DNA from 3 places in the Mesorhizobium sp. M0047 genome. Region 3 is predicted to be linked to each of the others. Evidence: predicted binding sites of a transcription regulator. Region 3 holds the regulator's gene; each other region holds the start of a gene.
The links. The regulator LexA, encoded in region 3, represses DNA repair genes until DNA is damaged. The targets are predictions, from matches to a motif close to TGTTCNNNNTGTGTTCNG.
Positions count from the first base shown of each region.

Region 1: NKJ89_RS22475 (ImuA family protein) is a predicted target of LexA. The motif match lies at 6,998-7,015, and genes of this name have one in related genera.
Region 2: dinB (DNA polymerase IV) is a predicted target of LexA. The motif match lies at 4,858-4,875, and genes of this name have one in related genera.

Region 1 covers NZ_JAMYUW010000025.1:68,827-79,308, reverse strand. Annotated here, with positions in the region: gene NKJ89_RS22495 (LON peptidase substrate-binding domain-containing protein) at 1-479, shown strand, start outside; gene NKJ89_RS22490 (Trm112 family protein) at 650-898, shown strand; gene NKJ89_RS22485 (error-prone DNA polymerase) at 1,128-4,481, opposite strand; gene NKJ89_RS22480 (DUF6504 family protein) at 4,478-5,956, opposite strand; gene NKJ89_RS22475 (ImuA family protein) at 5,898-6,974, opposite strand; gene NKJ89_RS22470 (metallopeptidase family protein) at 7,157-7,579, shown strand; gene NKJ89_RS22465 (TetR/AcrR family transcriptional regulator) at 7,650-8,297, opposite strand; gene NKJ89_RS22460 (hypothetical protein) at 8,467-9,153, shown strand; gene NKJ89_RS22455 (DUF1737 domain-containing protein) at 9,140-9,346, opposite strand; gene NKJ89_RS22450 (HpcH/HpaI aldolase/citrate lyase family protein) at 9,389-10,264, opposite strand.
Region 2 covers NZ_JAMYUW010000008.1:112,588-123,069, reverse strand. Annotated here, with positions in the region: gene NKJ89_RS10200 (SDR family oxidoreductase) at 1-710, shown strand, start outside; gene NKJ89_RS10195 (FGGY-family carbohydrate kinase) at 808-2,409, shown strand; gene NKJ89_RS10190 (cupin domain-containing protein) at 2,529-3,560, shown strand; gene dinB (DNA polymerase IV) at 3,579-4,826, opposite strand; gene NKJ89_RS10180 (winged helix-turn-helix transcriptional regulator) at 4,962-5,378, opposite strand; gene NKJ89_RS10175 (dihydrofolate reductase family protein) at 5,522-6,121, shown strand; gene NKJ89_RS10170 (alpha/beta hydrolase) at 6,224-7,162, shown strand; gene NKJ89_RS10165 (sigma-70 family RNA polymerase sigma factor) at 7,238-8,173, shown strand; gene NKJ89_RS10160 (2OG-Fe(II) oxygenase) at 8,195-8,938, opposite strand; gene NKJ89_RS10155 (methylated-DNA--[protein]-cysteine S-methyltransferase) at 8,935-9,489, opposite strand; gene NKJ89_RS10150 (hypothetical protein) at 9,766-9,987, opposite strand; gene ada (bifunctional DNA-binding transcriptional regulator/O6-methylguanine-DNA methyltransferase Ada) at 10,000-10,482, opposite strand, start outside.
Region 3 covers NZ_JAMYUW010000041.1:40,135-50,616, forward strand. Annotated here, with positions in the region: gene NKJ89_RS28560 (AMP-binding protein) at 1-498, shown strand, start outside; gene kynA (tryptophan 2,3-dioxygenase) at 495-1,331, shown strand; gene kynU (kynureninase) at 1,412-2,659, shown strand; gene lexA (transcriptional repressor LexA) at 3,102-3,854, shown strand; gene NKJ89_RS28580 (ComEC/Rec2 family competence protein) at 3,848-6,313, opposite strand; gene gltX (glutamate--tRNA ligase) at 6,414-7,838, shown strand; gene gltA (citrate synthase) at 8,023-9,351, shown strand; gene NKJ89_RS28595 (adenylate/guanylate cyclase domain-containing protein) at 9,766-10,482, opposite strand, start outside.

The sequences.
Region 1 (10,482 bases), on a different contig from region 3:
ATGGTGCGCTGCGTGCCGACGGCGAGCCGGAGCTTTGCAATGTTGGCTGCGCCGGGCGCATCATTGCCTTTTCCGAGACCGGTGACGGCCGCTATCTGGTTTCGTTGCAGGGCGTGTGCCGGTTTCGCATTGCAAGCGAATTGACGGTCAAGACGCCGTTTCGCCAGGCCAAGCTGGCGCCCTTCCTGGCCGATCTCGATGAGGATCAGGCGGCCGACGAGATCGACCGGCCATCGCTGCTCAAGGCATTTCGCGCCTATCTGCAGGCCAACGACCTGGAAGCCGACTGGGAAAGCGTCAGCCGGGCCGAAAACGCCATGCTGGTCAACGCGCTGTCGATGATGGCGCCCTACGGGCCGGCCGAGAAACAGGCGCTGCTCGAAGCAGCCGACCTGAAGACCCGAGCCGAAACGCTGATCGCCATCACCGAAATGGCGCTGGCGCGCGAGAATGAGGACTTTGGCTCGAGCCTGCAGTAGGATGTGCCGATATTCAGGTCGGGCCGGCCTGCAAACGGAGGCTTCCTGCGCTTTCGGTGCTCACGTACCCAAAGTACGCTCCGCTCCGGTTCTCGGTATCAGCCGTTTTCGGCTCGGCCTGACCTGACTCAACACATCTTAGGCCCGCAACTGGCTGGGAAGAGAATCTTATGGCGGCGGTTGGACGTGACGGGAAGAAGGTCAATGTCGACCCCAAGCTGCTGGAGCTGCTGGCCTGCCCGCTGACCAAGGGGCCGCTGACCTGGGATCCGGAGCGTGGTGAGCTGGTCTCGCGGGTCGCCAAGCTCGCTTATCCGGTGCGGGACGGCATTCCGATCATGCTGCCCTCGGAAGCGCGGACGCTCTCCGTGGAGGATGTGCTGGCCCCCCCGCCGCCGCGCCTGGGTGGGCCGGGCTGAATTCGAGCGCCGTGCGGCGCAGAAATTGCCGTGGCTGGCGGGCCAGCACCCCCCTCTGGCCTGCCGGCCATCTCCCCCGCAAGGGGGGAGATTGGCAGTTCGTGCGTGCCGCCAGCCTTCAGACGTTGGAGATTGGCGAAGGCCGATGCGACATCCGATCTCCCTCCTTGCGGGGGAGATGTCCGGCAGGCCAGAGGGGGGTGCTGTCCCGCTGACATCGTTTTTGCCACTACTGAAAATTACGCCCCTTGGGCATCACTTGTTCCGCCTCTCCCGATAATGCCGCAAGATCCTGTCGGATCGGTGCGCTCCGGATTGTGGGTCGACTGTCGCGATCCGGACTTCTGGCAGTGCGTTCCTGAGGACCGGCGACCGCCGATCCAGCTTCGCTGACCTTCTCCAGAAGCACGGTTAGCCAAGGCGTCAGGTCCTCGACCTTTTCTGCGACGATGTGGACCACACCCGATTCCGACTGCAATTTCCCGGTGACCCGAATGAACCGCGCGCCCATCACAATCGGCCGGTAGCGGTCGAAGGTTCTTTGCCAGAAAATGATGTTGGCGACGGCCTTGTCGTCTTCGAGCGTCAGGAAGATCGCATTGCCCTTGCCGGGGCGCTGCCGCACCAGCACGAGGCCGGCAACGGAGACACGCCGGCCGTCGCGCACGCAAGGCAGGTTCGCATTGGGCGTGACGCCGGCGCGGTCGAGGCGCTCGCGCAGGAAGGCGACCGGATGCGCCTTCAGCGACAGGCCGAGCGAGCGGTAGTCGTGGATGACATGCTCGCCGAGCGGCATTCTCGGCAGTTTCGTCTCGGGCTCCAGGTCGCGCAGGCGGAGTGCCGGCTGATCGAACAGCGGCAGCCTTTCGGCGGCGCTCTTGCCGTCGAGCGCGCGCACCGCCCACAAGGCTTCACGACGATCGAGGCCAAGCGAACGGAAGGCGTCGGCCTGCGCCAGCCTCTCGATCTCGCCGACATCCAGGCCGGAGCGCAGCCAGACGTCCCTGACGGACACGTAGCCGTCGCCGCGCCGGTCGACGAACAGCTCCATGCGCTCCTTGGAAAGGCCTTTGATCTGGCGGAATCCGAGACGCAGCGCATGATCCGTCTCGATGACGCCGCGCATCTCGGCATGGCGCGCGAGAATGCGGGCCGGATCGAAAGGCGCTTTCTCCAGCGTGCAGTCCCAGACCGAGAAATTGACGTCGACGTCGCGGATGTCGACGCCATGGTCGCGGGCGTCGCGCACCAGCTGGGCCGGCTGGTAAAATCCCATCGGCTGCGAATTCAGGATCGCGGCGCAGAACACGTCGGGATAGAAGGTCTTGAACCAGCAGGAGGCATAGACCAGCAGCGCGAAGGAGGCGGCGTGGCTTTCGGGAAAGCCGTATTCGCCAAAGCCTTCGATCTGCTTGAAGCAGCGTTCGGCGAAGTCCTTGGTGTATCCCTTGCCAACCATGCCGTCGATCATGCGCCGGCGATAATTGCCGATCGTGCCGGTGCGTTTGAAGGTGGCCATGGCGCGGCGCAGTTCATCGGCCTCGCCCGGCCGGAAACCGCCGGCGACGATGGCGATCTTCATCGCCTGTTCCTGGAATAGCGGTACGCCCAGCGTCTTGCCGAGAATCTCCTTCAATTCCGCCTTCTGATACTCGGCCTTCTCCTTGCCCTGCCGGCGGCGCAGATAGGGGTGGACCATGTCGCCCTGGATCGGCCCGGGCCGCACGATCGCCACCTCGATGACGAGATCATAGAATTCGCGCGGCCTGAGGCGCGGCAGCATCGACATCTGGGCGCGGGATTCAATCTGGAAGACGCCGAGCGTGTCGGCGCGGCAGATCATGTCGTAGACATTCCTGTCCTCGGGCGGCAGCGTGGCCAGCACATAGGGCCGGCCATATTCATCCCGTGCATTGGGATAGTGCTCCTCCAGCAAGGTGAAGGCGCGCTTCAGGCAGGTCAGCATGCCGAGCGCCAGCACGTCCACTTTCAGGATCTTCACCGCGTCGAGATCGTCCTTGTCCCATTCGACCATCTTGCGCTCGTCCATCGCCGTCTTGACGATGGGCACGATCTCGTCGAGCCGGTCCCTGGTGATGACGAAGCCGCCGACATGCTGCGACAAATGGCGGGGAAATCCCATGATCTCGTTGGCGCGTTCCAACACATGCCGCGACACCGGATCGGCGCGATCGAGCCCGCCGGCGCGGGCTTCCTTTTCGCCGAGTTCCGAGGTCGACCAGCCCCAGATCGAGCCGGACAGGGACGCCCTGACATCCTCCGACAGGCCCATCGCCTTGGACACTTCGCGCAGCGCCGAACGGCCGCGGTAGCTGATGACGGCGGCGGCCAATGCCGTGCGCTTGGTGCTGTACTTCGTATAGATGTACTGCATGACCTCTTCGCGTCGCTCATGCTCGAAATCGACGTCGATATCCGGCGGCTCGTTCCTCTCCTCGGAGATGAAGCGCTCGAAAAGCGTGTCGATCCTGTCCGGCCCGACTTCGGTGATGCCGATGCAGAAGCAGACGATCGAATTGGCGGCCGAGCCGCGTCCCTGGCAGAGAATGTCCTGGCTGCGGGCAAACTTGACGATGTCATAGACGGTCAGGAAATAGCGGGCGTAGTTGAGGCGCTCGATCAGAGCGAGCTCTTCCGCGATGCGCTTGGTCACCGAAGCGGGCACGCCTGCGGGATAACGCTCGGCAGCCCCCTCCCGCGCCAGCCGTTCCAGCTCGGCCTGCGGCCCGAGACCCGATTCCGTCGGTTCGTCGGGGTAGTTGTACTGGAGATCGCTGAGCGAAAAAGTCAGCTCCTGCGCAAAGCGCAAGGTTTCGGCCAGTGCCTGCGGATGCCTGCGGAACAGGCGCGCCATCTCCATTGGCGGCTTCAGGTGGCGTTCGGCATTGGCGGCCAGTTGCAGCCCGACCTCGGAGACGGGTGTGTTGAGGCGGATCGCGGTCAGCACGTCCTGCAGCGGGCGCCGTTCGGCCGTGTGGTAGAGAACGTCGTTGGTCGCCATCAGCGGGATGCCGGCGCTCTCGGCAAACGCCGCTGCCTGCTCGATCCGGAAACGGTCATTGCCGGCATAGTCGGGCGAAACGCCAAGCCGCAGGTTCCGGCCGAAACGATGCTTGAGATCACGAAGCAAGGCGAGACGGTCTTGCGCCCCCGCCGTCAGATCGGGCAGGACCGCCAGCGACATCAGATCGCCCCATTCGAGCAGGTCGCTGCGCTGGAGAAGGGTGGCGCCCTTTTCGTTTTCATCGCGCAGGTTGGCTTGGGTGAGCATGCGGCAGAGATGACCCCAGCCCTTGCGGTCCCTGGGATAGGCGAGAATATCCGGCGTGCCGTCGCCAAAAACCAGCCGGCAGCCGGGGTGGTAGGAAAGCTTTTCCACTTTGGCCTGCTGCCAGGCGCGCACCACGCCAGCCACCGTGTTGCGGTCGGCAAGCCCGATCGCGGAAAAGCCCAAAAGCTTGGCGGCGACCACCAGTTCCTCCGGCTTGGAAGCGCCGCGCAGGAAGGAGAAATTCGACTGGATGCCGAACTCGGCATAGGGAATGACGGTCAGCGCGTTCATGCGAAGACACCATGCAGGAACCAGCGCGGCGGGACCTGCGAGGCGCCGCCGTAAAGGCCTTGACGGTAGAGCCAGTAGCGGCGGCCGTCGGCATCCTCGATGCGGAAATAGTCGCGTGTCGATGCCGCTTCGTCGCCTGGCGTCTCGCGCCACCATTCCGCCGCGATGCGTTCCGGCCCCTCGGCTCGCGTCACTCGGTAGAGCGCGCGCCGCCAGCGGAAGTTCAGTGGCGGTCCCTCCGGCATTTCGGTGGCCGGCACATCGATGGGTTCGGGCGAGCGGAACAGCCGGATCGGCCGTTCCGGCGGGAAGATGGTTTTCGGCGCCTGCAGCCTGTCCGGCCTCTTCGGCGGCGTGGTCCGGCGCGGCGCTTCGGTGAAGGGGATCGTGGCGACGGCGCGCTCCGGCAGATGGCTTTCGACGGCAACCGGCTGCAGGACCGCGCCATCGCCGAGCCGGGCGCGGATGCGGTCGGCAAACAGCGCGATATCGGCGCCGTCGTCGATCACCTCGCCGGCAAAGTCGGCCTGCTGCATGTCGAAAGCGGCTGATGTCAGCACCGAAAGCCGCACCAGATCGAAGCCATAGCCGGCATCGATATCCTGTTCGAGCGCCGCCAGCCGCTCGTGGAACAATTTCTGGATCAGCCGGGGCTCGCGCATCGGCCGCGAGGTGCCGATGGCGATGCGGCTGACGGCGCCGTCGACGCGAAAGAGCAGCAGCGCCAGCGCCCTGGCGCCCTCGCCGCGGCGCTCGAGGTCGGTCTTCAAGGTCGTCGCCAGCATGCCCACCAGACGTTCGATGTCCTCGGTCAGGGTGACGGGCTCGGCGAGATGGCGTTCGACCGAAAGCGGCGCGACGGGAAGGCGCGGCGACACCGCCTCGTCGAGACGGCCAAGCGCCTGGTCGAGGCGCAGGAGCAGCAAGGCGCCGAAGCGGCGGGCGAGCGGCGCGCGCGGTGCCGCCATGACGGCGCCCGCCGTGCGCAGGCCGACGCTTTCCAGGCTGGCGCGAGTCGCCGGCTCGATGCGCAGCGCGGCCAGCGACAGGGGTGCCAGCAGCGCTTCCTCCTCGCCGCCATCGACGATGCGGTCACCGGCAAACCGTGCCGCCGCCCAGGCCGCCCCCGGTGTCGCGGCAAGCCCGGCGCGAACGTCAAACCCCTGATGGAAGAAGCGCGACAGGATGTCGTCCAGCATGGCGCGTTCGCCGCCGAACAGATGGGTGCAGCCGGTGACGTCGAGAAACAGGCCGTCCGCCCCGTCCAGCGCCACCAGCGGGGTGTAGCGGTCGCACCAGTCGGCAAGGCCTTCGAGCAGGCGGCGGTCGGCCTCCGGATCGGCCTCGACGATGTCGATCGACGGATGCATGGCGCGCGCATCGGCAATGCCCATGTCGCGCTTCAGATGCAGCGCCTCAGCCCGCTCGTCGAGGGCCGAGATGCGTTGCGCGTTGCGGTCGCGATGGCTGATCACGAGCGGTGGACGAGATGGCGGCAGGTGATCCGACGGCCGGGAACGCCAGGACCGTCCCAGACGCTGCCGCAGGATCCGTTCCACTGCCAGATAGGGAAACCAGAGGGACAGGATTCTTTGCCCGGCCTCTCTCTTCGCCCCTTCTATCGTCGCCCGCTCTTTCGTCGCCCGCTCTTTCGTCGAATGCGCGTTCATCGGGGTTCCACTCCAGTGTGAATTGTCCAGGCAGGGCCGTGCGGCTCTTGCCGATGGTGAGGGTGAAGGCCGGGTGGCCGATCGAGCCGGCGAGCGGCCCGGCAATGGTGTCTCGCGGCGTTGCCGGTGCCGCCGCGACGATGAGGCGGACGGGGGCCGCCGTCGGTTCGGGCTCTGCCGCCTGCCGCAGCAGGAACACCGGCCGGCCGGCACCTTGCGCCCGCGCATGCAGCCGGCGCGTCGCGGTCAGGTCCAGCCGCTGCGGATTGCCGCGAATTTCGAGGATGACGGCGGCGAGCGCCGTCATCCGGGCCGCCTCCTCGGCGACCCACAGCGCATCGACGAGTTTTGGCGCCTCGGAAAACAGCAATTGTTCCGGCTCGATGCCGAACGAGGCGTGAAGCCCCCTGGCATAGGGAAAGCCCGCCTCGCGGAAGATTTCCGTGGTGCCGATCCACAGCACCGGCAGCCCTTGCGCCTGCTTGAGGATCAGGCTGGTGAGCGACAGGGCGAAGCCGGCGACGGCCCCGGCATCGCGGGTTTGCGTGCCATGGATTTCGCTCAGGGCTGCCTTCGGCAGGCCGCCGCTCAGGGCGGCATCGAGACGCTCGACGCCGGTGGGCAGGTACGCATCCGGCAAAGCCGCGGCAATGCCACGTCGGACGATTGTGAGATCGGTATTGGGCGTGACATCGGTTTTGGCGTCAGCATCAGGGGTCGCTGCGGCCGGCGCCTGCAGGCGCTCGGGCAGCGTTCCCTCGATTTTCGCGATCTGGCGGCGCAGGGCAAAAACAGTTTCCCGCGCCACGGCGGTCATCGCCATGACGGTCAGCTTCCACTCACAATTGTTCCTGTTATGTTCCCTATAGATTCCAGAGGGTGCCGGAAGAGTCAAGCGGAGTCATGGGGAATTTATTCCTCTCCACCTGATGGTGCAGGCGCATCAGCCCGTTCATTTGCCGATTCCGGTGCGAAAGCCTATATGCCCGGATCAAAGGACAAAGCATGGCCCGCATCTACAAGACCCGCACCTGGCACGACGAACTCTCGCCCTCGATGGACGAAATGGAGTTCCTGGCGCTGGAGGCCTATGCCCATCTGCCGGAGGATTTTCGCAAGCTGACCGGCGAGATCGTCATCCAGATCGCCGAATTCCCGACCGACGAGATCATGGACGATCTGTCGCTGGAGACGCCCTTCGACCTGCTCGGCCTGTTCGAAGGACGCGGCATCGCCGAGCGCTGGAATCCGCAGACCGGCGAAGGCCCGAACCGCATCACGCTCTACCGCCGCGCCATCCTCGACTACTGGTCCGAGAACGAGGAAACGCTGGGCGACATCGTCACCCACGTGCTGATCCACGAGATCGGCCACCATTTCGGGCTGTCCGATGACGACATGGAGAAGATCGAAGAGGCGGCCGAGTAACTGGTTCCTACGCCGCGTGAAATGTCTACTCCTCTCAAGTCGACCCAGAACTCAGCGGCGGCAAAGGCTTCTAAGATTTCGCTTCAGATAGGTCGGTCATCCGGCTGATGAAAAGATGCAGCGCCTTCCGCAGGGCGAGCGATGGCGGCTCGGACGGATGCCACTGCGAAAAATGACCATCAACCACCATTCGTGCCAAGCCATAGACAAATGCACGAGCGGCAAGAACCAGATGATCGAAGTCTGCGTTCGCAGCCAACTTACTCTGTTGTTGCGCTTGGGTCAGCAGGTCGATCATCTTCCGGCGAATGGCCTCATTCTGTCCGCGAAGACTGTCCGACCCGTCGAAATCAATCAGCGTTCGGGAACTGATGACCTGGAAATGCGTGGGATTGGCGATCGCCCATTCCAGATAGCCTTGTCCGATTGCTTCGAAGGCCACGATGGGATCTGCGCTGTCGACTTCTGAAAGTGCATCGGCCACGGCCTCTGTCAGCCGGCTCATGGCCTGTTCGGCTACCGCGGTCAGCAGCGCTGTTTTCGATTGAAAATGCCGGAAGGGGGCGCCGGGGGAAACGCCGGCGCGCTTTGCGGCTTCGCGCACGCTCACATGGTCAGGGCCGCCTTCCTCGACAAGTTGAATTGCAGCATCGATCAGCGCGTCCCGCAAATTGCCATGGTGGTAGCTGGTGCGGCGAGGCGTCTTGGCTTTTGCCATCTCTTTTCCTTCGTTCCGTAGAGCTGCTTCACGCGTATGTAGCACGATCCGCGATTAATGTAATCAGTGTTTACAACGCAGGCAAGAGTATGTAAGCAGCGATTACAAATGGGATCGGAACAGGCATGCGGTCTTCGCGGCTGCCGTTTTCCCTTATGAGGAGACGAACATGCTCGCCAGAACTGCCGAACCGCGCCGTCCGCAATCGCTCATTGCGCTTCAGAGGCCAGCCGAAGAACCCCAGCGCGAGGAGAATTCCGCGACTGTCCAGTCGAGCGCGGCTGCGCCCAGCGCCCAGCTTTATCGGCTTGCCTCCGCCGCCGGGGTGGGAAGCGCGCTTATTCTTCTGGTCAACGCGGCTAAACGCAGCGCGCTCATCGCGACCACCGATCTGACGCAACTTCTCGCGCCAGTCGCTGAGATATTGGCGCTTGGTCTTGTCGTAGGCCTGTTTCTTGCGTTTGGCCGGCGCGCGGGCCTGTTCGGCACCATCGCGTTCGTTATCAACTTCGTTGCATTGGCAAGTTTGGTAGGTGTGGAAGTGGTGATCAATCTCGTATTTTCGAAACTTCCTCTGGCGACCATCATCAAGCTGCGCGCCGGTCCTCTCGGACTGGCTCTGGTCGTCAGTTCAGTTCTTTTTCTGCTCGGGACGCTCGCGTTTGTAACCTCTCTTGTCGTTGCAAGAGGCGTGCCGCGCATTCCACTCGCCCTCTATATCATTGGCGCGGTGCCTATCGCGCTCCGGGCGTTCGTGCCGGAGTTGGCGCTTGACCTGGGCTTGATGACGCTTGCGGCAGCGATCGCCTGGCTGGCCGGGTGGCTGTGGATGCGAGCGCCGATTACCAGTCGCTGAGCTTGGTGTCCGGCCCGTATTCCTGCCCGTCGATATCCTTGACCACTGCCTGGCCGCAGCACATCGTCTTGGCTTTCTTGTCGTAGGCATAGGTCGGCGAGCCGAACAGGTGCCAGCCCTTGTTCAGGGCGGCCGTCACCTTGTGGCAGAAGCTGGCATCGTCCGGGCCAGTCAGAAAGCGGTAGAGCTTCATTTTTCAGTCCTGTCGTGAGTACCACGGCCCGCAAGCCCGATATCATGCGCCGGTGGCGGCCGCCTTTGCCAGCAGTTTTTCGGCCTGCGCCAGGTGCAGCCGCTCGACCATCTTGCCGTTCAGCGCAATCACGCTTTTGCCGGCATTCTCGGCAAGGGCGAAGGTATCTTTGATCAAGCGCGCCTCCGCCACCGCTTCCTTGGACGGCGCGAAGGCGCGGTTCGCGGCTTCGATCTGGGCCGGATGGATGATGCTCTTGCCGTCGAATCCCATGGCCGCCGACTCCGTGCATTCACGGGCAAAAGCGTCGAGATCGCGAAAATCGTTGGAAACGCCGTCGATCATGTCGATGCCGCCGGCCCGCGCGGCCAGCACCATCTGCATCAGCCATGGCACGAGATAGCGCCGGTCCGGCGTCGCCAGCACGCCGGTGTCCTTCACCAGATCGTTCGTTCCGGCAACGAAACAAGCCAGCCGAGCGGCGGGATCGCGGCCAAGTTCGGCAATGGTGCCGATGTTGAGCATGGCCTTGGGCGTTTCGATCATGGCCCATAGTTTCACGCTGTCGGGGGCGAAGTTGTCATCGAGCACATCGCCGGCCTCAAGCAGGTCGCGCGGCGTGTCGACCTTGGGCAGCAGAATGCCGTCGGGCTCGCAGCTTGCGGCGGCCAGCAGGTCGTCGGCGCCCCACTCGCTGGCCACCGCATTGATGCGCACGATCATCTCGCAACGCCTGTCGGCATGGCCGGCGAAAATCGCGGCCAATTTCCCGCGAGCGGCGATCTTGTCGGCTGGAGCGACGGCGTCCTCCAGGTCGATGATGATGGCGTCGCAGGACAGCTGCGCGATCTTGGCCAGCGCCTTGTCGTTGGAGGCCGGGATATAGAGCACCGAGCGGTGCGGGCGATAGGTTTCCATGGGGTGCGAGCTCCAGCGGCATCGCCGGTAGGTCTGCTTTCAGGAAGCCGCGAGCCGGTCTGGCCGAGATTGTGGCGCAAAGCTGTGCCTAAAGCGAGTGGAAAGGCAGTCTGGAATTGGGAGGGAAATCTCCACAGACCGAAACCCAAGGCGGACACGACCTGGTTGTTGCCAGCTCGCGGTGATATCGATAACATATCGAAGTCGATCCGATTCTG
Region 2 (10,482 bases), on a different contig from region 3:
GAAAAGTTGCCGCCGTCACCGGCGCGGCATCAGGCATCGGTCTCGAATGCGCCAGGCATATGCTGGCGGCCGGCGCCACCGTGGTGCTGGTCGACCGCGCCGAGGCGACGCTGAACAAACTGTGCGCCGAGCTTGGCCCCAAGGCGATCCCGCTGGTGATCGACCTGGTGCAGCCCGCAAGCGTCGTCACCATGATGCCGCGGATCATGGAGAAGGCCGGCCAGCTCGACATCTTCCATGCCAATGCCGGCGCCTATGTCGGCGGCGAGGTGGCGACCGGCGATCCCGACGTCTGGGATCGCATGCTCAACCTCAACATCAATGCCTGCTTCCGTTCGATACAGGCGGTGCTGCCGCACATGATCGAACGAAAGACCGGCGACATCATCGTCACCAGTTCGATCGCCGGGCTGGTCCCTGTGGTCTGGGAGCCGATCTACACGGCCTCCAAACACGCCGTGCAGGCCTTCGTCCATACCGTGCGTCGGCAGGTCGCCAAGCACGGGCTGCGCGTCGGTGCGGTGGCGCCGGGCCCAGTGGTGACGGCACTGGTCGACGACTGGCCGAAGGCCAAGCTAGAGGAAGAGCTCGCCGCAGGCGGCCTGATGCAGCCGCGCGAAGTGGCCGAGGCCGTCATGTTCATGCTGACCCGGCCAAGAAACGTGACGATCCGGGATCTGGTGATTTTGCCGCAGAGCAATGATCTCTAAGTGAGTAGCGAATAGGGGTGGCGTCCGCTTGAGAATCGACGACTTACCTATTCGCTATTCGCTATTCGCTATTCGCTAAACCAAAGGTTTCTCCCCCATGCCCCACTATCTCGGCATCGATGTCGGCACCGGCAGCGCGCGGGCCGGGGTGTTCGACCGATCCGGAAACCTGCTTGCCTCGGCCAAGCAGGATATCGAGGTCTGGCGCGAGGCCGGCGACATTGTCGAGCAGTCGAGCAATGACATCTGGCGGGCGGTGTGCATCGTCGTCCGCGCGGCCGTCGCGCAATCGGGCGTAGCGCCCGAGGCGATCGACGGCATCGGCTTCGATGCCACCTGTTCGCTGGTGGTGCTGGGCGAGGGCGGCGTGCCGTTGCCGGTTGGCCCGTCCGGCAATGCCGAACGCAACATCATCGTCTGGATGGATCATCGCGCGGTCGAGCAGACGCGCCGCATCAACCGCAGCGGCGAGGCGGTGCTGAACTATGTCGGCGGAGTCATCTCGCCGGAGATGGAAACGCCGAAACTCCTGTGGCTGGCCGAAAACCTGCCCGCCACCTTCAATGCCGCATGGCAGTTCCTGGACCTGGCCGACTTCCTCACCTGGCGGGCGACCGGCAGCCTTGCGCGCTCAGTCTGCACGGTGACCTGCAAATGGACGTATCTGGCGCATGAGAGCCGCTGGGACGACGCCTATTTCCGCAAGATCGGCCTCGGCGCGCTTGCCGATGAGGGGTTCGCCCGCATCGGCACCGAGATCGTACCGGCAGGTGCCGCACTCGGCGGTGGACTGACCGCGCAGGCAGCAGCAGACCTTGGGCTCATCGGCGGTACCGCGGTGGCGGCAGGCCTGATCGACGCGCATGCCGGCGGCGTCGGCACGGTCGGCGCGCGCGGCGCGTTCGGCAGCGTTCTGTCGCGCATGGCCTATGTCTTCGGCACCTCGGCCTGCACCATGTCGTCGACCGCCGAACCGGCCTTCGTCGACGGCGTCTGGGGTCCGTATTTCTCGGCCATGGTGCCGGGCCTGTGGCTGAACGAGGGCGGCCAATCGGCGGCGGGTGCGGCCATCGACCATCTGGTGCGCATGCACCCGGCAAGCGGCGAAGCTGCGGCGAGGGCGCAGGCCGACGGCCTCAGCCTCAGCGCCTGGCTGTCTCTGCAGGCGCAAAGCCGCAACGGCGCCGCGGCGACGCCGGCCCTGGTCGGCGGCATCCACGTCGTGCCGGAATTCCTCGGCAACCGCGCGCCCTTCGCCAATCCGGACGCGCGTGCGCTGCTTGCCGGGCTCGATCTCGACACCAGTCTCGACAGCCTGGTCGGGCTCTATGTCGCCGGCGTTTGCGGGCTCGGCTACGGCGCGCGCCAGATCGTGCGGGCCGAGCATGAGAAAGGCATCCCGGTGGACACCATCGTCGTCAGCGGCGGCGCTGGCCAAAGCCCGCTGGTGCGCCAGCTGCTGGCCGACACGACTGGCATGGTGGTGGTCGCGTCGACCTCGCCGGAGCCGGTGCTGCTCGGCTCGGCGATGCTGGGCGCTGTCGCAGCGGGAACCTACAAGGATGTCGCGGCGGCCATGGCCGGCATGTCGGAACTCGGCGAGGTCTATCATCCCGACGCTACGCTGGCCGGCTGGCATGCCAAGCGCTTCGCCGCGTTCGAGCTGCTGCAGCAAGCCGGCAAGGCGATCAGGGGTTAAACGGGCAGCTTCTGTCCGGCTTTGTCAGGAGTGTGGCGAACACCGCTTGGCGATGATGCCGGAAGCTGGCAGCTTTGTTCTGTCGCGACGAGGGCAGGGCGACAGGATCAGGAGGCCTGATGGCAGACGAAGCGAAACCGCCCGTGCCATTCGCATCGGATGAGGTGTCATGGACGGATTGGTCCGTCGTGCCACGCTTCAGCGTGCGCTACCGGCATTTGTCGCTGGCCGCGCTGGGCGAAAACCACCATGTCGGCGTGGCGATCGAGGAGTTGCCGGCGGGCAAGCAGAGCTCGCCGAAGCATTACCACATTCTCGAGGAAGAGCATGTCTTCATCCTCGAAGGAACGCTTACCACTTATGTCGGCGACGCCGCCTATGCCATGAAGGCCGGCGATTATATCTGCTTTCCGGCGGGTGCGGCGGCGGGGCATTGCCTCATCAACACCAGCGACGCGCCGTGCCGCTATGTCATCGTCGGCGAGCGCAACCCGAACGAGGTCGTCGTCTACACCGCCTCCAACAAGGTTCTGGTGCGCGCGCTGGGCAGCCGCGCGATCTTTGATCTCGCGGCGACCCGAAGCTACTGGGATGGCGAGGACACCGGCCTTGCCGCCGGCGATCCGTTGCCGTCGGATGTGACGGCCGGTGTCACCAGACCCCCGGCCGCGCCGATCCCGCCGATCGCCAGCGATTCTCTTGAATGGAAACAGGAAGGCGAGGGGGTGCGGTTCGGTGGTCAGTCCAAACACCTCACCTATGCCGCCTTGGGGCGGTCCGACTATCATGTCGGCATGCTGATCGAGGCGCCGGCGCCCGGCATGCGCCAGGCGCCCCGGCCCATCCACATGGGGGAAGAGGAGCATGCGCTGATCCTGGAAGGGCAGGTGACGCTGCTGCTTGGCGAGGAGCGCCACGAGATGAAAGCCGGCGACTATGTCTGCTTTCCGGCCGGCCTGGCAGTCGGACATTCCTTCCTCAACAGCGGTAGCGGACCATGCCGCTATTTGATGATCGGCGAGAAAAATCCCAATGAGGTCTGCGTCTATCCTGATTCCAACAAGATGGCTGTCGACGCCCTGCGCCGGCGCGACGGCATTTTCGATATGGCAGCGGTGAGGCGTTACTGGGACGGCGAAGAGACGGAATGATGCCTCGCCGTTCCCTACTCACAAATCTTTCTCCGCCAGTTCCCTGAACTCATCGGGCACCGAACGCGCCGCTTCCAGCGCCACCGTGCCGTAGCCGACCGCCTGTTTGCCGAAGCGTTCTCGGATCTTGTCGATGGCGCGGTCGGCATCGAAGCGCGCCAGGCCTTTCCTCGAGCCCGGGCGGCGCTTGTCGTCGACGAGGCCGAGCGGCAGTTCGAGCTGCAGCTCGAAGCTTTCCTCGAGATGCGAGACCGAGATCGCCAGCAGAGAAATCAGCTTCTCGCGCGGGTGGTCGGCGAGCACGCCGCGCACCAGATCGCCGGCGATCTCGGCCAGCATGGTTGTCGCCGAGATCGGCTGGTCAAGCGTGATCGAGCGCGTGACGGCGCTCAGATCGGCAAAGCGCACGCGCACGGTCACCGTGCGCCCGGGCCTAGCCTTGGCGCGCAACCGGCTGGCGACACGGTCGGCCAGATGCAGCAGCGTGGGCACGATGACCCGCTCCACGGCAGGTTTTTGGCCAAGCGCCGATTGCGCGCCGGCGGAATGCGCGCGCCGCTTCGTCTCCAGTTTGCGCGGGTCGCGGTCCCACGACAGGGCAGCGAGCTTTTCGCCGGCGGCGGGACCGAGCAGCCGCGTCAGCGCGCCGCGATGTGTCCTGGCCAGTTCACCGATTGTCTCGACGCCGATTTCGGCCAGCCGCGCCCTGGTCGCCGGGCCGACGCCCCACATCAGCCCGACCGGCAGATCATGCAGGAAGGCGATCTCGGTGCCGGGCTCGACGATCACCAGCCCGTCGGGCTTGGCGACCTGCGAGGCGATCTTGGCCAGGTGCTTGGTGCGGGCGACGCCGATCGAGATCGGCAGGCCAAGTTCGGCGCGTACCCGGCGACGGACGATCGTTGCGATCTCTTGTGGGGAGCCGAACAGATGCGTGCAGCCGGCGACATCGGCAAAGGCCTCGTCGATGGAGATGCGCTCGACCAGCGGCGTGAAATCGTCGAGCACCTTGATCGCCGCGTCGCCCAGCCGCTGGTAGTGGCTGAAATTGCCGCCGACGAAGATCAGCTGCGGGCAGAGCTCGCGCGCCTTGCGCCCCGGCATGCCGCCGCGCACGCCGAAGGCGCGCGCCTCATAGGAGGCGGCGAGCACGACACCGCCACCGACCGCGATCGGCTTGCCGCGCAGCGACGGGTCGAGCAACTGCTCGACCGAGGCATAGAAGGCGTCGAGATCGGCATGCAGGATGGTGGCTGTGGTTTCCATCCCGAAGGCACATCCGCAGTTGCTGATAGACACGAACAAATAGAGAACAAAGGGGGATTGTTGTCAAGCAAGAGGTGGTTTCTTGGAGCTCATCCGCAGCAGTGCTACTTTTCTCAGGTCCGGAACTGCGACCGCCTAGACGATATGCTCAGCCCGCAACGCCGCCTTCATGGCCTCCAGAGCGGGCTCGCCGCCCGCCGCCAGCTCGTCGGCGACCCGCGCCAGATGATCGTCGGCCTTGCGGTGCTTGCTTCCCCAGGCGCCAAGCGTGGCCAGCACGGGCAGCAGGTCGATGCCGGCCTCGGTCAGCCGATAGACTGTCTTCAGGCCATGTGTCGGGTCCTCGCTGCGGGTGAGGATGCCTTCGTCCTGAAGGGTCTGCAGCCGCTCGGCCAGCGTGCGCGACGAGATGCCCTCGTCGGACTGCAGGAATTCACGAAAGTGCCTTTTCCCGGCGAAGACCAGGTCGCGGATGATGAGCAGAGTCCAGCGGTCGCCGAGCAATTCGAGCGACAGGTTGATCGGGCAGCCGGATCTTTCGCGCGTCGACATCTATGGTTCCATTTTTAAAGCAATTTACTATTGATGCCGTTTTCGTCCTGTGTCAATGGTTCCAAATGTAAACCATATAACGCTGGTCGCGACGGCTCACTGGGCGCCCGCTTTAAGCCGGCACAAACCGAAGGAGAGTAACGATGAAAAAGCTGATCCTTCAAATGCAGATGTCGGTCGATGGCTTTGTCGGCGCCAATGAGGATCATGCCTGGCAGCTCTGGGAATGGGGTGACGAGAGCGCCTGGGACGACGAGCTGAAGCAGGACTTCAACGCCGTGTTCGCCGGCATCGACACGATCCTGCTCAGCCGCAAGATGGCGCAGGAAGGCTATCTCGCCCATTGGGGCAATGCGGCGAAGAAATTTCCGCGCGATCCGTTCTACGCTTTCGCGCAACGCGTCGTCGATGCCCGCAAGGTGGTGCTGAGCGACAAGCTCAAGCATTCGGCTTGGGAGCCGGCCTGGGAGCGCACGAGGGTGGCCAGCGGCGACCTGCCGCGCGAAATCGGTGCGCTGAAGGTGGGCGAGGGCGGTGACATGGCCGTCTTCGGCGGCGCCGGCTTTGCGTCGGCGCTGATCGCGGCCAGGCTGGTCGACGAGTTCCAGCTGTTCATCAATCCAGCGGTGCTGGGGGCCGGACGCCGGATTTTCGACCAGGGCGGTTTCCAAAACCTGCGGCTGCTCGGCTCGAAGGACTATGCTTGCGGCATGGTGGTCAACCGTTACGCATCGGTGGGGTGAGGGAGAGAGAAGATCCGGGACCTGACGTATCCTTTTTGTCCGCCCGTTCGTCTCTGTCCTTGAAGGTCGCGCAGCCCGCGATCCGTAACCCGGGAGACCAGCATGGCGAGCATACAGAGCGAGGCGAACAGGAACCACTACGCGACGATCGCCGCCAATGCGGGCAAGCTGACCAGCCCGCAAGCGATCATCGACCACAACGACACGCATTGGACAGCACTGACCGGCGAACCCGGCGGCGTCGACTATATCGAGGTCGATGCCGGCGGCGTGCCGGCGATGTGGACGGTGCCGAAGGGCGCCGACGAGGGGCGTGTGCTGCTCTATGCGCATGGCGGCGGCTTCATCGGCGGCTCGATCTATACGCACCGCAAGCTGGTCGGGCATCTGGCCAAGGCCGTCGGCTGCCGGGCGCTGCTCTACGACTATCCGCTGGCGCACCGGGCCAAGTATCCGGCCCAGCTCGATGCGGCGATGAAGGTCTGGAACTGGCTCGCCGATCGGGGCTTCGATGCCGGCCACATCGTGCTTGCCGGCGATTCCTGCGGCGCGATCCTGACCTATGGCGTCCTGCAGCGGCTGCGTGCGCAAGGGCGGCCGCTGCCCGTCGCCGCGCTGATCATCTCCGGCTGGTTCGACATGGCGCTGACCGCCGCCAGCTACGAGACCAACCGCGACAAGGACCCGGCCTTCGCCAAGGCCGCCGTCGACTGGCTGGTGACCAACTTCATCGGTGACCGCGACCGGCTCGATCCGGAGGTCAGCGCTCTCTATGCCGACCTCACCGGTTTTCCGCCTGTGTTCCTGCAGGCCGGTGCGGACGAGACGCTGGTCGACGAAAGCCGCATGTTCGCCGAGCGTGCCAGGCTGGCCGGGGTCGAGACGCGGCTCGATGTCTTTGACGGCATGCTGCACTCCTTCCAGATGATGGCCGGCCGGGCGCCGGAAGCAGATGACGCGATCGGCCGCCTGGCCGCCTGGGTGCGGCCGAGACTGGGCTTGCCCGATGCCAGCAAGGCTGCTGGCGACAGGGCGGCCTGACCATGCGCCAGCTGATCGTGTCGAACTCTCACTTGTGGAAGCGTGGCGCTTGCGCAAAGGTGTGGTGATGCCGCGATGAACCAGCAGATCCGCAAATCCCGTCAGACGTCGCAAGGGATGCAACCGAGTCTCGACCCCGAAGGCCTGTACGACCTGCGCTACGCGGCGTTCCTGGCGACCGTCTCGCATCTGCGCGTCAGGTTGCACCGCTACTGCGCGCGCATGACCGGTTCGGCCCTCGATGGCGAGGACATCATGCAAGAGGCGCTGTTCGAGGCCTATCGCAAGATCGAACGGCTCGACGATGCGCAGGCGCTGCGGCCCTGGCTGTTCCGCATCGCCCACAACCGCTGCATTGACTTCATCAGAAGCCGCCGCGCGCGGCAGCGAGCCGAGGCTGGCTATGCCGGCGACGACATCGTGCTGCCTGTCGAGCCCGCCGGTCCCGGTGCCGGCCGTGCCATCGAGCGGCTGGTCATGCACCTGCCGCCGAAGGAGCGCGCCTGCGTGCTGCTCAAGGATGTCTTCGACCATTCGCTGGAGGAGATCGCCGATCTGGTCGGCTCGACGTCAGGTGGCGTCAAGTCGGCGCTCAATCGTGGCCGTGCCAAGCTCGCCGCCTTGCCGGCGCAACCGGTCGCAGCACCCGCACACGACCCCGAACTGGCGCGGCTGCTCGGCCGCTATGTCGAATTGTTCAACAAGCGAGACTGGGACGGGGTGCGGGCGCTGACCAGTGCCGATGCGCGGCTGCGGGTCTCGGATTGCTACAACGGCCTGCTGTCGGGCTCGCCCTACTTCATCGAATATGAGCGCAGCGAACTGCCTTGGCGCATGCGGCCTGGCGTGATCGAAGGGGAGATCGTGCTGGTCGTCGACAGGCTGCATGGCGAGGTCTGGCGGCCGGCGTATCTGGTGCAGATCCATGCCGCCGGCGGTCTGATCGACCGCATCGCCGACTATTATGCATGTCCGTGGATCCTGGATATGGTCTCCGAGGACGCGGAATGAAGCGCCCCTCCTCCATGACGCTCACTTCGCATCATGAAAAATAATGCCGACCGTGTGGCGCATGCCTGAGCGCAGGCGGCTGACGCCGTGGCGCAGATTGACGCGGTAATTGCCCTTGGTTCCCTGCACCGGCCGGTTGTGGACGGCGAAGACAACGGCGTCGCCCTGGCGCAGCGGCACAACCTCGACCCGGCTCTGCATGCGCGGCCGCTGCTCGGTCAGCGCGAACTCGCCGCCGGTGAAATCCTGGCCCGGTTCGGACAGCAGGATAGCCACCTGCAGCGGGAAGGCGAGGTCGCCGTAGAGGTCCTGGTGCAGGCAGTTGAAGTCGCCAGGCACATATTGCAGCAGAAGCGGCGTCGGCCGCGTCTGGCCTGCGGCATGGCATTGTTCGAGAAACGCGGCATGGGTCGCGGGGTAGCGCATGGCCTGCCCCATGCGCTCGTTCCAGCGGTTGGCGATCTCGGCCAGCCTGGGATAGAGCGCGCTGCGAAGACCGCCCAACAGGTCGGGCAGGGGATAGCGGAAGTAGCGGTACTCGCCCTTGCCGAAGCCGTGCCTGGCCATATGGATGTGGCTGCGGAAATGCTGCTCATCCGAATAGAGACCGGCGATCTGCCGGCACTCCTGCGGCGAGAGCAATTTCTCGATCACCGCACAGCCGAAGCCGTCGAGTTCGGCCGCAAGCGCCGGCCAGTCGTAACCGGCGATGCGAGTCTCGGCGGCTTCGACCACGGACGGGGCAACCTTGGCGTGAGCGTTCATATCGCAGCCTCCTTGTCGAGCAGAGCGCGTTTGCGTTCGACGCCCCAGCGGTAGCCAGACAGCGTGCCGTCGGTGCGGACGACGCGGTGGCAGGGAATGCCGAGCGCGATGGCGTTGGCCGCACAGGCCGTTGCCACGGCACGGGCGCCGCCGGGCTGGCCGAGCCGCCGGGCCAGCGCTGTGTAGGTGATGGTGGCGCCGCACGGGATAGCGCGCAACGCGGCCCAGACCCGTTGCTGGAATGGCGTGCCGTGGCGCATGTCGAGCGGCATGTCGAGGCCGGCGGCCGGCGTTTCGACGAAGCGCGCGATTGCCGCGAGATCGTCGCGCAGGGCGGGCTCGTCTTCGACCAGCATCTTGCCGGGGAAGCGATGGCCAAGGTCCTGCCCCAGTGCGTCGGAATCCGAGCCGATCAGGATGGCGCAGATACCGATATCGCTGCGCGCCGCCAGGATGTTGCCGATCGCGGATTGCCCGATGGCGTAGACGATGGTGTCGAGGGTGGCATGGATGGTTGCCGGTGCGGCGATTTGAGTTTGCATGAGGTTCATTGCCTTTACTCCTTTGCCTGAACCCTACAGAGACGGCTTCTCGCACTCACTCCGGTGCTTGCTTTCAAATTCGAATCTCCAAGGTAGGTGCTCTACGGCGCCCCCCTCTGTCCTGCCGGACATCTCCCCCTCAAGTGGGGAGATTGGCAGCTTCAGCGCCTCGCTCATTCTTGCAACATTGGAGATTGGCGAAGGCCGCGATGACAGCCAATCTCCCCACTTGAGGGGGAGATGTCCGGCAGGACAGAGGGGGGCGCCGTAGAGCGCTGATGGTGCTCATTCGACGCGCGTGACGAATATCTCGCCAAGCACGAACACCTCTCCGGTCCACAGCCGCAGCTCGATCTCGCCGGTCGCGGTGCGGCTCCACTCGGCTCTGCCGTCATCGACAAGCGTGCCGATGACGGCCATCACCCGTGACTTCGCTTCTTGGATGCGGCGGCTGGCGGCAGCTTGGGTCCGGCTGTTCGTATCGGGAGAGCTTGCCATCGCGCGCATCGCGGGTCCTCGTCAGGCCCTCGAAGACCGATATGTGGGTGTCTTCACCACGCTCGATCCGACGGCCGCTTCACGGTCGAGGAGCGCGCGCTTGCGCTCTGCGCCCCAGGCGTAGCCGGACAGGGCGCCATCCTTGCGGATAACACGATGGCAGGGGATGGCGATGGCAAGATTGTTGGCGGCGCAGGCGACGGCGATGGCGCGGGTGGCCTTTGGCGTGCCGATGCGCTCTGCAATCTCGGCGTAGGAGACAGTCTGGCCGACCGGAATGTCCTGCAAGGCCTGCCAGACGCGCTGCTGGAAGGCGGTGCCGCGCACGTCGAGCGGTAGGTCGAGGCCGAGCGATGGTGCTTCCACGAAACCGACGACGCGGGCTACCAGCGCCTCATAGTCACGGTCGCCGCCGATCAGGCGCGCCCTGGGGAAACGGTCCTGCAGGTCGCGCACCAGTGCGTCGGGATCGTCGCCGAGCAGGATTGAGGCGACGCCCTTCTG
Region 3 (10,482 bases):
GACGAGGAGATGCGCGAGCTGCCGCGCGGCGCGACCGGCAGGCTGGCGGTGCGCGGACCGACCGGCTGCCGCTACATGGCCGATAACAGGCAGAAGGACTACGTCCGCGACGGCTGGAACCTCACCGGCGACACCTTCACGCAGGACGAAGACGGCTTCTTCCATTTCGCCGCGCGCTCCGACGACATGATCGTCAGCGCCGGCTACAACATTGCCGGACCCGAGGTCGAGGCGGCACTCCTGTCGCACCCGGATGTTGCCGAATGCGCGGTGATCGGCACGGAAGATGCCGAACGCGGCCAGATCGTCGAAGCGCACGTCGTGCTGGTGCAGGGCGTAGCGCCGGACGCATTGACGACCAAGCGCCTGCAGGACCACGTCAAGGCAACGATCGCGCCCTATAAATATCCGCGATCGGTGAAATTTATCGCCGCGCTGCCCAAGACCCAGACCGGCAAGATCCAGCGTTTTCGGCTGCGCACGGAGAAGATCAATTGAGCGAACCCTACGATCCGGCGTCCGAAGGCGCACAGATGTCGTTCAAGGAGAGCATGTCCTACAGCGACTATCTGCACCTGGAGAAAGTGCTGGAGGCCCAGACGCCGCTGTCTTCGGCGCATGACGAGATGCTGTTCATCATCCAGCACCAGACCTCCGAACTGTGGATGAAGCTCGCCCTGCACGAGATTGGCGCTGCGATCCGCTCGATCCGCGCCGATCGCCTCGAGCCAAGCTTCAAGATGCTGTCGCGCGTCGCCCGCATTTTCGAACAGCTCAACAACGCCTGGGATGTGCTGCGCACGATGACGCCCAGCGAATATACCGAGTTCCGCGATGCACTCGGCCAGTCCTCGGGTTTCCAGTCCTGGCAGTATCGCGCCATAGAGTTCATGGCCGGCAACCGCAACCTCGCCATGCTGGGCCCTCACAAGCACCGGCCGGACCTCAGCGGCAAGCTGGAGGCGATCCTGGCGGAGCCGTCGCTCTACGACGAAGCGCTGCTGCTTCTGGCGCGCAACGGATTCGACATCGGCACCGATGCCAGGCGCACGGATTGGCGTGAGACGCGAACCGAGAATGAAGAGGTTCTGGTCGCCTGGCAGACCATCTACCGCGACCCGCAGCGCTACTGGATGTTCTACGAACTGGCCGAGAAGCTGGTCGACTTCGAGGACTATTTCCGCCGCTGGCGCTTCAACCACGTCACCACGGTCGAGCGCATCATCGGCCTGAAACGCGGCACCGGCGGCACGTCGGGTGCTTCGTATCTCAAGAAGATGCTCGAGGTCGTGCTGTTTCCGGAGCTGTGGGCAGTCCGTACCCGGCTTTGACACAATCGAAATGAGAACAGGCACATCGAGGGCGCGCTTGCAGCGGAAAACCTTCGCGAACAACCGAGGACTGACTGACCATGAGTGGAATTCCTGATCTCGCTGCAATCGAAGCGATGGATGCCACGGATCCGCTCCGCGCCATGCGCGATCGTTTCATTCTGCCGGAGGGGGTGATCTATCTCGACGGCAATTCGCTTGGGGCAGCGTCGCATGCCGTTTTCGGCGAGCTGCAGCAGGCGGCCACCGAGGAATGGGCCAAGGATCTCATTCGGGCCTGGAATACAGCCGGATGGTTCGAGATGCCGATCGAACTTGGCGACCAGCTCGGACGCTTGATCGGGGCCGCAGCCGGACAGACTGTTGTCTGCGACACGACGTCGATCAACATCTACAAGGTGCTACATGCCGCGATGGAGATGCGGCCCGGCCGATCGGCCATCGTCGCCGAGGCTGACAGTTTTCCCACCGACCTCTACATCGCCGAAGGCGTTGCCTCGACCCGCGATGGGGTCCTTCTGCGCCTCGCGGGCGTCGACGCGCCAACCATCGAAGAGCTGATCGACGAAAGCGTCGCGGTGGTGCTGGTCAACCACGTCAATTACAAATCGGGTGAACTGCGCGACATGGCGGCGCTGACGCGCATAGCTCATGCGGCCGGAGTGCTGATCGTCTGGGATCTATGCCACACCGCTGGCGCTCTGCCAGTCGAGCTCGATCATGCAAAAGCCGATTTCGCTGTCGGCTGCACCTACAAGTACCTCAACGGCGGTCCAGGTGCGCCAGCCTTCATCTATGCCGCGCAACGCCACCACGGCGCGATCAGCCAGCCGCTCAGCGGCTGGTGGGGGCATGCACGGCCCTTTGCCTTCGAACGAGGCTATGTTGCCGGCACCGGTATCCGCCGCTTTCTGTGCGGCACGCAGCCGGTCCTGTCGATGCGGGCGCTCAAAGGTGCGCTCGCAATCTGGAACGACGTCGACGTGGCGGCATTGCGAAAGAAAAGCGTCGCGCTGACCGAACTGTTCATCCAGCTCGTCGAAGCGAAGTGCGGCGCCTATGGCCTCACGCTGGAGAGCACCCGCGACGCGACCAGGCGCGGCAGCCAGGTGTCGTTCGTTCACGATCATGGCTATCAAATCATGCGGGCGCTGATCGAGCGCGGAGTGATCGGTGACTTCCGCGCGCCGTCAACCATCCGTTTCGGATTTACGCCGCTCTATGTCGGCTACAAGGACGTGTGGCTGGCGGTCGAGGTGCTGGAAGACATTCTGCGAACGGATGCATGGAAGGACCAGCGTTTCGCCGTCAAGGAGGCCGTGACCTGACGCAGTCGTCCCAACTGTTGTCGCATCGTTGCCTCTTGGTCGGATGATGGAGGGACGAATTTCCAGTGCACAAATCCGGTTGCCGCTGCTGGCCAACACTGGCATCAACAAATTAACCAAGGTTGGCATTTTGGCTTCGTTTCGTTCACGGCAGACGAACGCATGGAAGGCTGGAAATGCCCCGTCGCGGATCCATGGGCAGCTCATGCCAAAGCTTGGGCCAACGATGGGCGGCAGCCCATTAACCATAACAATTTCAATGCCGGAAAGCGCCTTGTGACGGCATGCCGTGATCACCCAAGCGCGCTGGCGCGCGCCAAATAATTTCAGCGGCCTTAACAGATTCATTAAACTTTAAACGGTTGCAGAACACAACTGGAACATATAGTGTTTGTTCTGGGTTTGTTTTCTGATTCTGGTTTTAGGTACCCTGGGGGCCGCCATGCTGACACGCAAGCAACACGAACTGCTGATGTTCATTCATGAACGCCTGAAGGAAAGCGGCATTCCGCCATCCTTCGACGAGATGAAGGAGGCGCTCGACCTTGCCTCCAAATCCGGGATTCATCGTTTGATCACGGCACTGGAAGAGCGCGGCTTCATTCGCCGGCTGCCCAACCGGGCACGCGCGTTGGAAGTGCTGCGGCTGCCGGATTCGATCGCGCCCGGCCTCAACGCCGCAAAAAAATTCTCGCCAAGCGTCATCCAAGGCAGTCTTGGTCAGGCCAGCGTCGGCCAGGGCGGCCTTGGCCGGCAGATCAAGCCGGCGTCTTCGCGGATGCCTTCAGCCGGCAATGACGACGACGTGGTCTCCGCCGTGTCGATCCCTGTGATGGGGCGCATCGCCGCCGGTGTGCCGATCGATGCCATCCAGCACCAGACCCATTCGATCTCGGTGCCGCCGGACATGATCATGGGAGGCGAGCACTATGCGCTGGAGGTCAAGGGCGACTCGATGATCGAGGCCGGCATCTTCGACGGCGACACCGTCATCATCCGCAACGCCGATACGGCGAGCCCTGGCGAAATCATCGTGGCGCTGGTGGATGAAGAGGAAGCGACGCTGAAGCGGTTTCGCCGCAAGGGTGCCTCGATTGCTCTCGAAGCCGCCAATCCGGCCTATGAGACACGGATTTTCGGTCCAGACCGGGTCAAGGTGCAAGGCAAGCTTGTCGGCCTGATCCGCCGTTACTGAGGCAGCTGCGGTTTAACGACGGGCTTGTCCGGTCTCTTGAAGGGCGGCAGGCCCCTCGCCTCGCGCGAAAACTTGCGTTGCACGTGCCAAGGCCGGTAGGGCTTACCCACCGCAAAGCTGACCGTTGCCGGCGCAGTCGCCGACTGGCGATCGAAGAAGACGGCAGCACTGCCATTGCGAGCCAGTTGCCGCTTGGTGATGACGAGAACCAGCGGGTTGTGACAAGCGTCATAGGCCGTCGCGTCGTTGATGACGATCAGGTCGGCGAAGCCGCAGGCTTTCCAGGTGTCCTTTCGGTCCTCGACATAGGCAATGATAGCACCGGACGGATGCCTGGCGAGACAAACGCCTGATGTGCAATAGAATGGCGCTCCCGGCGGCATTTCAGCCGCATCCTCGACGTCGAATTGCCCGTCGCCTTCGTCGAACACCTCCGGCGCGATAATGCTTTCGGACGTCAGCGCACGCTTCCAGTTGTCGACGGTGAATTCGTTCGGCCTGGCCCGGCTGACCGCGAGTTCGCCGCCGCCAATCGGCAGCGCCACCAGCCTCGCATCCTCCGAGACCAGCACGTCAGGTACGCGCGTATCCGAGACGGTCAACAGGCCGGCAAGCGCGAAGGGAAGCGCTGCGAGCCGCAACCATGTGGTCGCCATCGTCGCGATGACCAAGGCAATCGTCACCAGCACGACGGATTGCTGCGAAATCAAACCGATTGCGTCGACTGGCGAACGCTCGGAAATCCATCCGGACATCGCGATCATCACCGTCAGGCCTTTGCCCATCAGAAAGAGGGCCGGCCAGTCCAAGCCGAATGGCATCAGCAGCGCGCTGGCGACAGCCAGGAACATTACGACTGTTACGATAGGCATGATGGCCAGGTTGGCGAACAGGCTGAGCGGCGACACACGCTGAAAATGCCAGATGGCAAACAGCGCCGTGGCGCTGCCGGCGATGATGGAGGTCATGGCAAGGCCGGCTGCCGCCAGCAGGAGTTTTCGCGTCAGGAAGCCGGGCAAGGATCGCTTTGGCGGCGGTGGCCTCGCCTTCCCCGCACGATGATCCGCCCAGCCGGCATAGGCACCGACCAGCGCGGCCGTCGCGGCAAACGACATTTGAAAACTCGGGCCGACCACTTCATGCGGCGACACCATGATGACCGCGATCGCCGAGATCGCCAGATTGCGCATCGTCAGTGCTGTCCGATCAAAAAGAACGGCAATCAGCATCACCGCCAGCATGATGAAACTGCGCTCGGCGGCAACGACGACGCCTGAGATGATAAGATAGGCGGCGATCGAGAACAGTGCGGCAGCCGCAGCATACTTCTTGACCGGGCGACGCGCGGAAAAATCCGGAAACAGGGCGAAGGCGCCACGCAGCAAACCCATGATGGTGCCAGCGACCAGCGCCATGTGCAGTCCGGAAATGGAGATGATGTGATAGATGCCGGTACGCCGCATCGCCTCGTTCACGTCATCGGGAATGCCGGCGCGAACGCCGACGATCAGCGCCGCGGCGATCTCGCCTTCGGCGCCACCGACGCTGCCCCTGATGTGATCGGCAATGGCCTCACGGGCTTTTTCGATCCCCGAGGAAAGCCGGGCCGCCAACGGCATGTTATCGTCATCGGTGACGACAAGTTTTGGATTGCCGAGAAAGAAACCGCTGCCGCCGATGCCGGCGAAATAGCTGTCGAAGGAGAAGTCGTAGCTGTCCGGCCGCACCGGCCCGGTCGGTGGCAACAGCTTGGCATACCCAGTGATCAGGGAACCGGCGGTCATGTCCGCCGGGATATTGCGTGCCGAAAGCCGCACCCGCTCCGGCGCATAGCGCAGTTTCGGCCTTGCAGTCGATGCCACGTCGATTGTCAGCCGGATGCGACCGCTCTCCATCCGTTCGAGCGAGACGACCCGGCCGGTCACTTGCGTCGAGATTTCCGAGCCCAGCATCTGCGTTCCGGCTCGCCATGTCTCGACCTTCGCGGCGAGCAGGCCGAGTGTACACAAAAGCGCCGCCATGAAGGACAGATGGGTTTTCGGCCAGGAACGCGAGACCAGCGCACAGAGCCCCGCCAAGATGACAACTGCGACAGGCTTTGCGAAGTCCGGCTCCGCCACAAGCGAAAAATAGCCGATCGCCCCGCTTGCCAGGCAGACCGGCACCAGCAGGAAGGCCACGCCTCGGTCGAGTTCCAGGCCTGCCGCCATGGCCAGGCTATTGCGCAGGCGCGGCGGTGATATCAGGCCAATCTGCCGGCGCAAGCGCACGATCCTGCTGGCTTCGGCAGTTGGAACAGGGGCGGAGACACCGGCTTGCAAAGGCGCCTTGTCGGGTGCCGGCACAAGGGGCGATGGCGGCGGCAATGAAGCTGGCAGTGGCGCTGCAAACAGGGACCGCTCGCTGACGCCAATGACAGCGTCCTCGTCCTGATCCGAGCCCCAGCCTCGTCCAGCCATCGGGTCTGCCCCTTGCGCCCTCGACACCCTATGCTACATGAACGCCGGGCGCGCGAAAGTCCGCGCACCGCACCCGCTTCAGATGGTTTCCGAGAGTTACATGTCCGACAAGGTCGTCACCCGTTTTGCTCCCTCGCCTACCGGCTACCTGCATATAGGCGGCGCGCGCACGGCGCTGTTCAATTGGCTGTATGCAAGGCACACCGGCGGCACGATGCTGCTGCGCATCGAAGATACCGATCGCGAACGCTCCAACGACGCGGCGACAGCTGCCATTCTTGACGGGCTTTCCTGGCTCGGCCTAACCTGGGACGGCGAGCCGGTGTCGCAGTTCGAGCGCGCGCCGCGCCACCGGGAGGTGGCCGAGGAACTCGTGCGCCTGGGCAAGGCTTATTATTGCTATGCCACGCCGGCCGAACTGGAGGCGATGCGCGAGGCCGCCAGAGCCAAAGGCCTGCCGCCCCGCTATGATGGCCGCTGGCGCGACCGTGCCCCCTCAGAGGCGCCTGCAGGCGCCAAGGGTGCCATCCGCATCAAGGCGCCGACCGAGGGCGAGACGATTGTCCATGACCGTGTCCAGGGCGAGGTACGCTTCCCCAACAAGGACCTCGACGATTTCATCATCCTGCGTTCGGACGGCAATCCGACCTACATGCATGCCGTCGTCGTCGATGATCATGACATGGGCGTCACCCATATCATCCGCGGCGACGATCATCTGACCAACGCCGCGCGCCAGACCGTGATCTACAACGCCATGGGCTGGGCCGTGCCCTCGATGTCGCACATCCCGTTGATCCACGGTGCCGATGGCGCCAAGCTGTCGAAGCGGCATGGCGCGCTCGGCGTCGAAGCCTATCGTGCCATGGGTTATCTGCCGGAGGCATTGCTGAACTACCTGGCGCGCTTGGGCTGGAGCCACGGCGACGACGAGATCATGTCGATCGACGACATGATCTCCTGGTTCGACATCGGTGATGTCAACAAAAGTGCGGCCCGATTCGACTTCGCCAAGCTGGAGGCGATCAACGGCGCGCATATGCGCCGCATGAGCGACGCCGAGCTGTTCGATATCTTCATCGCCACCCTGCCCTATCTCGAAGCCGGCCCGGCGATGGCCGCGCGTCTGAACGACAGCAACAAGGCGCAGCTGCTGGCCGCGTTGCCGGGGCTGAAGGAGCGCGCCAAGACGCTGGTCGAACTCGTCGATGGTGCCGCCTTCCTGTTTGCCACGCGGCCACTACCGATCGACGACAAGGCGGCCCTTCTGCTCAATGACGATGCCCGCAAGATCCTACGCGGCGCTCACGAAGCTTTGAATGGGCTTACAAGCGATTGGACGGCCGCCTCGGCAGAGGCCGCGATCCGCGAGGTTGCCATGGCTGGTGGCCACAAGCTTGGCGCCGTGGCCCAGCCTCTGCGCGCCGCTTTGACCGGCAAAAGCACCTCGCCGGGCGTGTTCGATGTGCTTGCCGTGCTCGGCCGCGAGGAAAGCCTGGCGCGCATAGAAGACCAAATCGATTAGGAGCAAACTGGCCCAAGAAGATTGGCATTGAAAGGCGGGTTTCGCAGTGCAACATTAGGCCTTGGCCCAATCTGGCACGCACCTCCTGAAATGCGGTGGCGAATACGCGCATTGCGGTGATCTCAACGTGTCGCTCTGCAGAATTTTGCCTTTGCCGGCATGAGGAAACAAGAAGGAGTTTGCAATGACCGACGCTGCTAAAAAACTGGACTTGGGCGGCAAGGGCCAGGAGACCACGGCAACGCTTGCATTCGCCGGCAAGACCCACGAATTCAAGGTGCGAAGCGGTTCTGTCGGGCCTGACGTCATCGACATCGCTTCGCTCTACACCACCACCGGGGCCTTCACCTACGATCCCGGCTTCACCTCGACCGCAAGCTGCGAATCCGAAATCACCTTCATCGACGGCGACGCCGGCATCCTGCTTCATCGCGGCTACCCGATCGACCAGTTGGCCGAACACGGCGACTTCCTCGAGGTCTGCTATCTCCTGCTCTACGGTGAATTGCCGACCAAGGCGCAGAAGGACGATTTCGACTACCGCGTGACGCGCCACACCATGGTGCACGAACAGATGTCGCGCTTCTTCACCGGCTTCCGCCGCGACGCGCACCCGATGGCCGTGATGTGCGGCGTGGTCGGCGCGCTGTCGGCCTTCTATCACGATTCCACCGACATCTCCGATCCGTACCAGCGCATGGTGGCGTCGATGCGGCTAATCGCCAAGATGCCGACGATCGCGGCGATGGCCTACAAATACCACATCGGCCAGCCCTTCATTTACCCGAAGAACGAGCTGAATTTCGCCGCCAATTTCCTGCATATGTGCTTTGCCGTGCCATGCGAGGAATACAAGATCAACCCGGTGCTGGCGCGCGCCATGGAGCGCATCTTCATCCTGCATGCCGATCACGAGCAGAATGCCTCGACCTCGACCGTTCGTCTCGCCGGCTCTTCTGGCGCCAACCCGTTCGCGTGCATCGCCGCCGGCATTGCTTGCCTGTGGGGGCCGGCCCATGGCGGCGCCAATGAAGCGGCGCTCAACATGCTTGGCGAGATCGGCCATGTCGATAATATCCCGGAGTTCATCGCCCGCGCCAAGGACAAGAACGACCCGTTCCGGCTGATGGGCTTCGGCCACCGCGTCTACAAGAACTACGATCCGCGCGCCAAGATCATGCAGAAGACGGCGCACGAGGTTCTGGGCGAACTCGGCATCAAGGACGATCCGCTGCTCGACATCGCTATGGAACTGGAGAAGATCGCGCTGACCGATCCCTATTTCATCGAGAAGAAGCTCTACCCGAACGTCGACTTCTATTCCGGCATCACTCTGAAGGCGCTGGGCTTCCCCACCACGATGTTCACCGTGCTGTTCGCGGTCGCCCGCACCGTCGGCTGGATCGCGCAGTGGAAAGAGATGATCGAGGATCCGCGCCAGAAGATCGGCCGCCCGCGCCAGCTCTACACCGGCGCGCCGGAGCGCGACTACGTGCCGATCGCCAAGCGGTGATGAGAGCGAATAGCGAATAGCGAATAGCCAGTAGCGAATAGGGACTTTTATATAGAGGGCATAGCGTTGGTTTCCCGCTAAACAACGCTAAGGGGGAGCGAAGCTTGAACATCGTCATGCTGCCCGCTGTTTCGCGGACAGATTGAGAGCTTTCCGGCCGGCTGCCTTGGCTGCTCGATCCCAAAGGAAGTCGCCGGAGAAGGCAATATGCTCCCACCCGACGGGCGAATTCACATCCAGGACCCGTCTCGGACCAATAGCAGCTCGCGACTCCAAAAAGTGCATGCTCCTGACTAGGCGGCGCCGTCAGATATGTTTGCGGGGGAAACCCATTTAATAATGGTGCCGGCCTTCACCGCCGACCTAGCGGCCCCTCGAAACCTCTCGTGCGACAGGCACAGGGCTTTCGTTCGCCTATTCGGGTAGCGCCGCCTTGGCGTAGCCCTGCCGGATGCGTTCGGCATCGGCCGGATTGCTGAAGGGCAGCCGCCCCACGTGCTCTGAAAAGCGATAGCTCGGGTTTATCTCTTTTAGCTCGGCGCTCACGCGCCGTGCTTCATCGACTTCGCCGAGGTGGCCAAGCGCGGCAATCAGAAGTCCCCGGGACAGGTCGGTCTTGGGCGACAGGCGGATACGCTCGCGAAATGCCTCGACCGCTTTTTGGTACTGCCCGGCCAGGAGGTAAGCCGAGCCGATGAAGTGCCAGGTCAAATGCCCCTGCAGCGGATCGAGGCGCAGCGCGTGCTCAAGATCCGGAATCGCCTCCAGCGGCTCGCCATTGTAGATGTTGCCCACCCCGCGCATGCCGAAGGCCAGTGCGAAGTTGGGGTTGAGAGCAAGCGCCTTCTCCACCTCTTCGCGATGTCCGGCCGGATCCTTCTCCCAAAACTTCACCAGCGCGGCCATGTAATGCGCATAGGGCAGGTTGGGGTCCTTCTCGAGCGCCAGCCGACTGTAATGGGCAGAGAGTTCCTTGCTGTCGGTGCGCCCGCTCCAGTGGTTCTGGAAGTCGTGGTTGTAAGCGTGAGCCAGGCCAGCATACGGTTCGGCATAGTCGGGGTCGAGCTCAATTGCCTGGGTGAACAGGGCGACCGCGCGCTCGAACGTCTCCTTTGTCTTTTCAGGACCGAG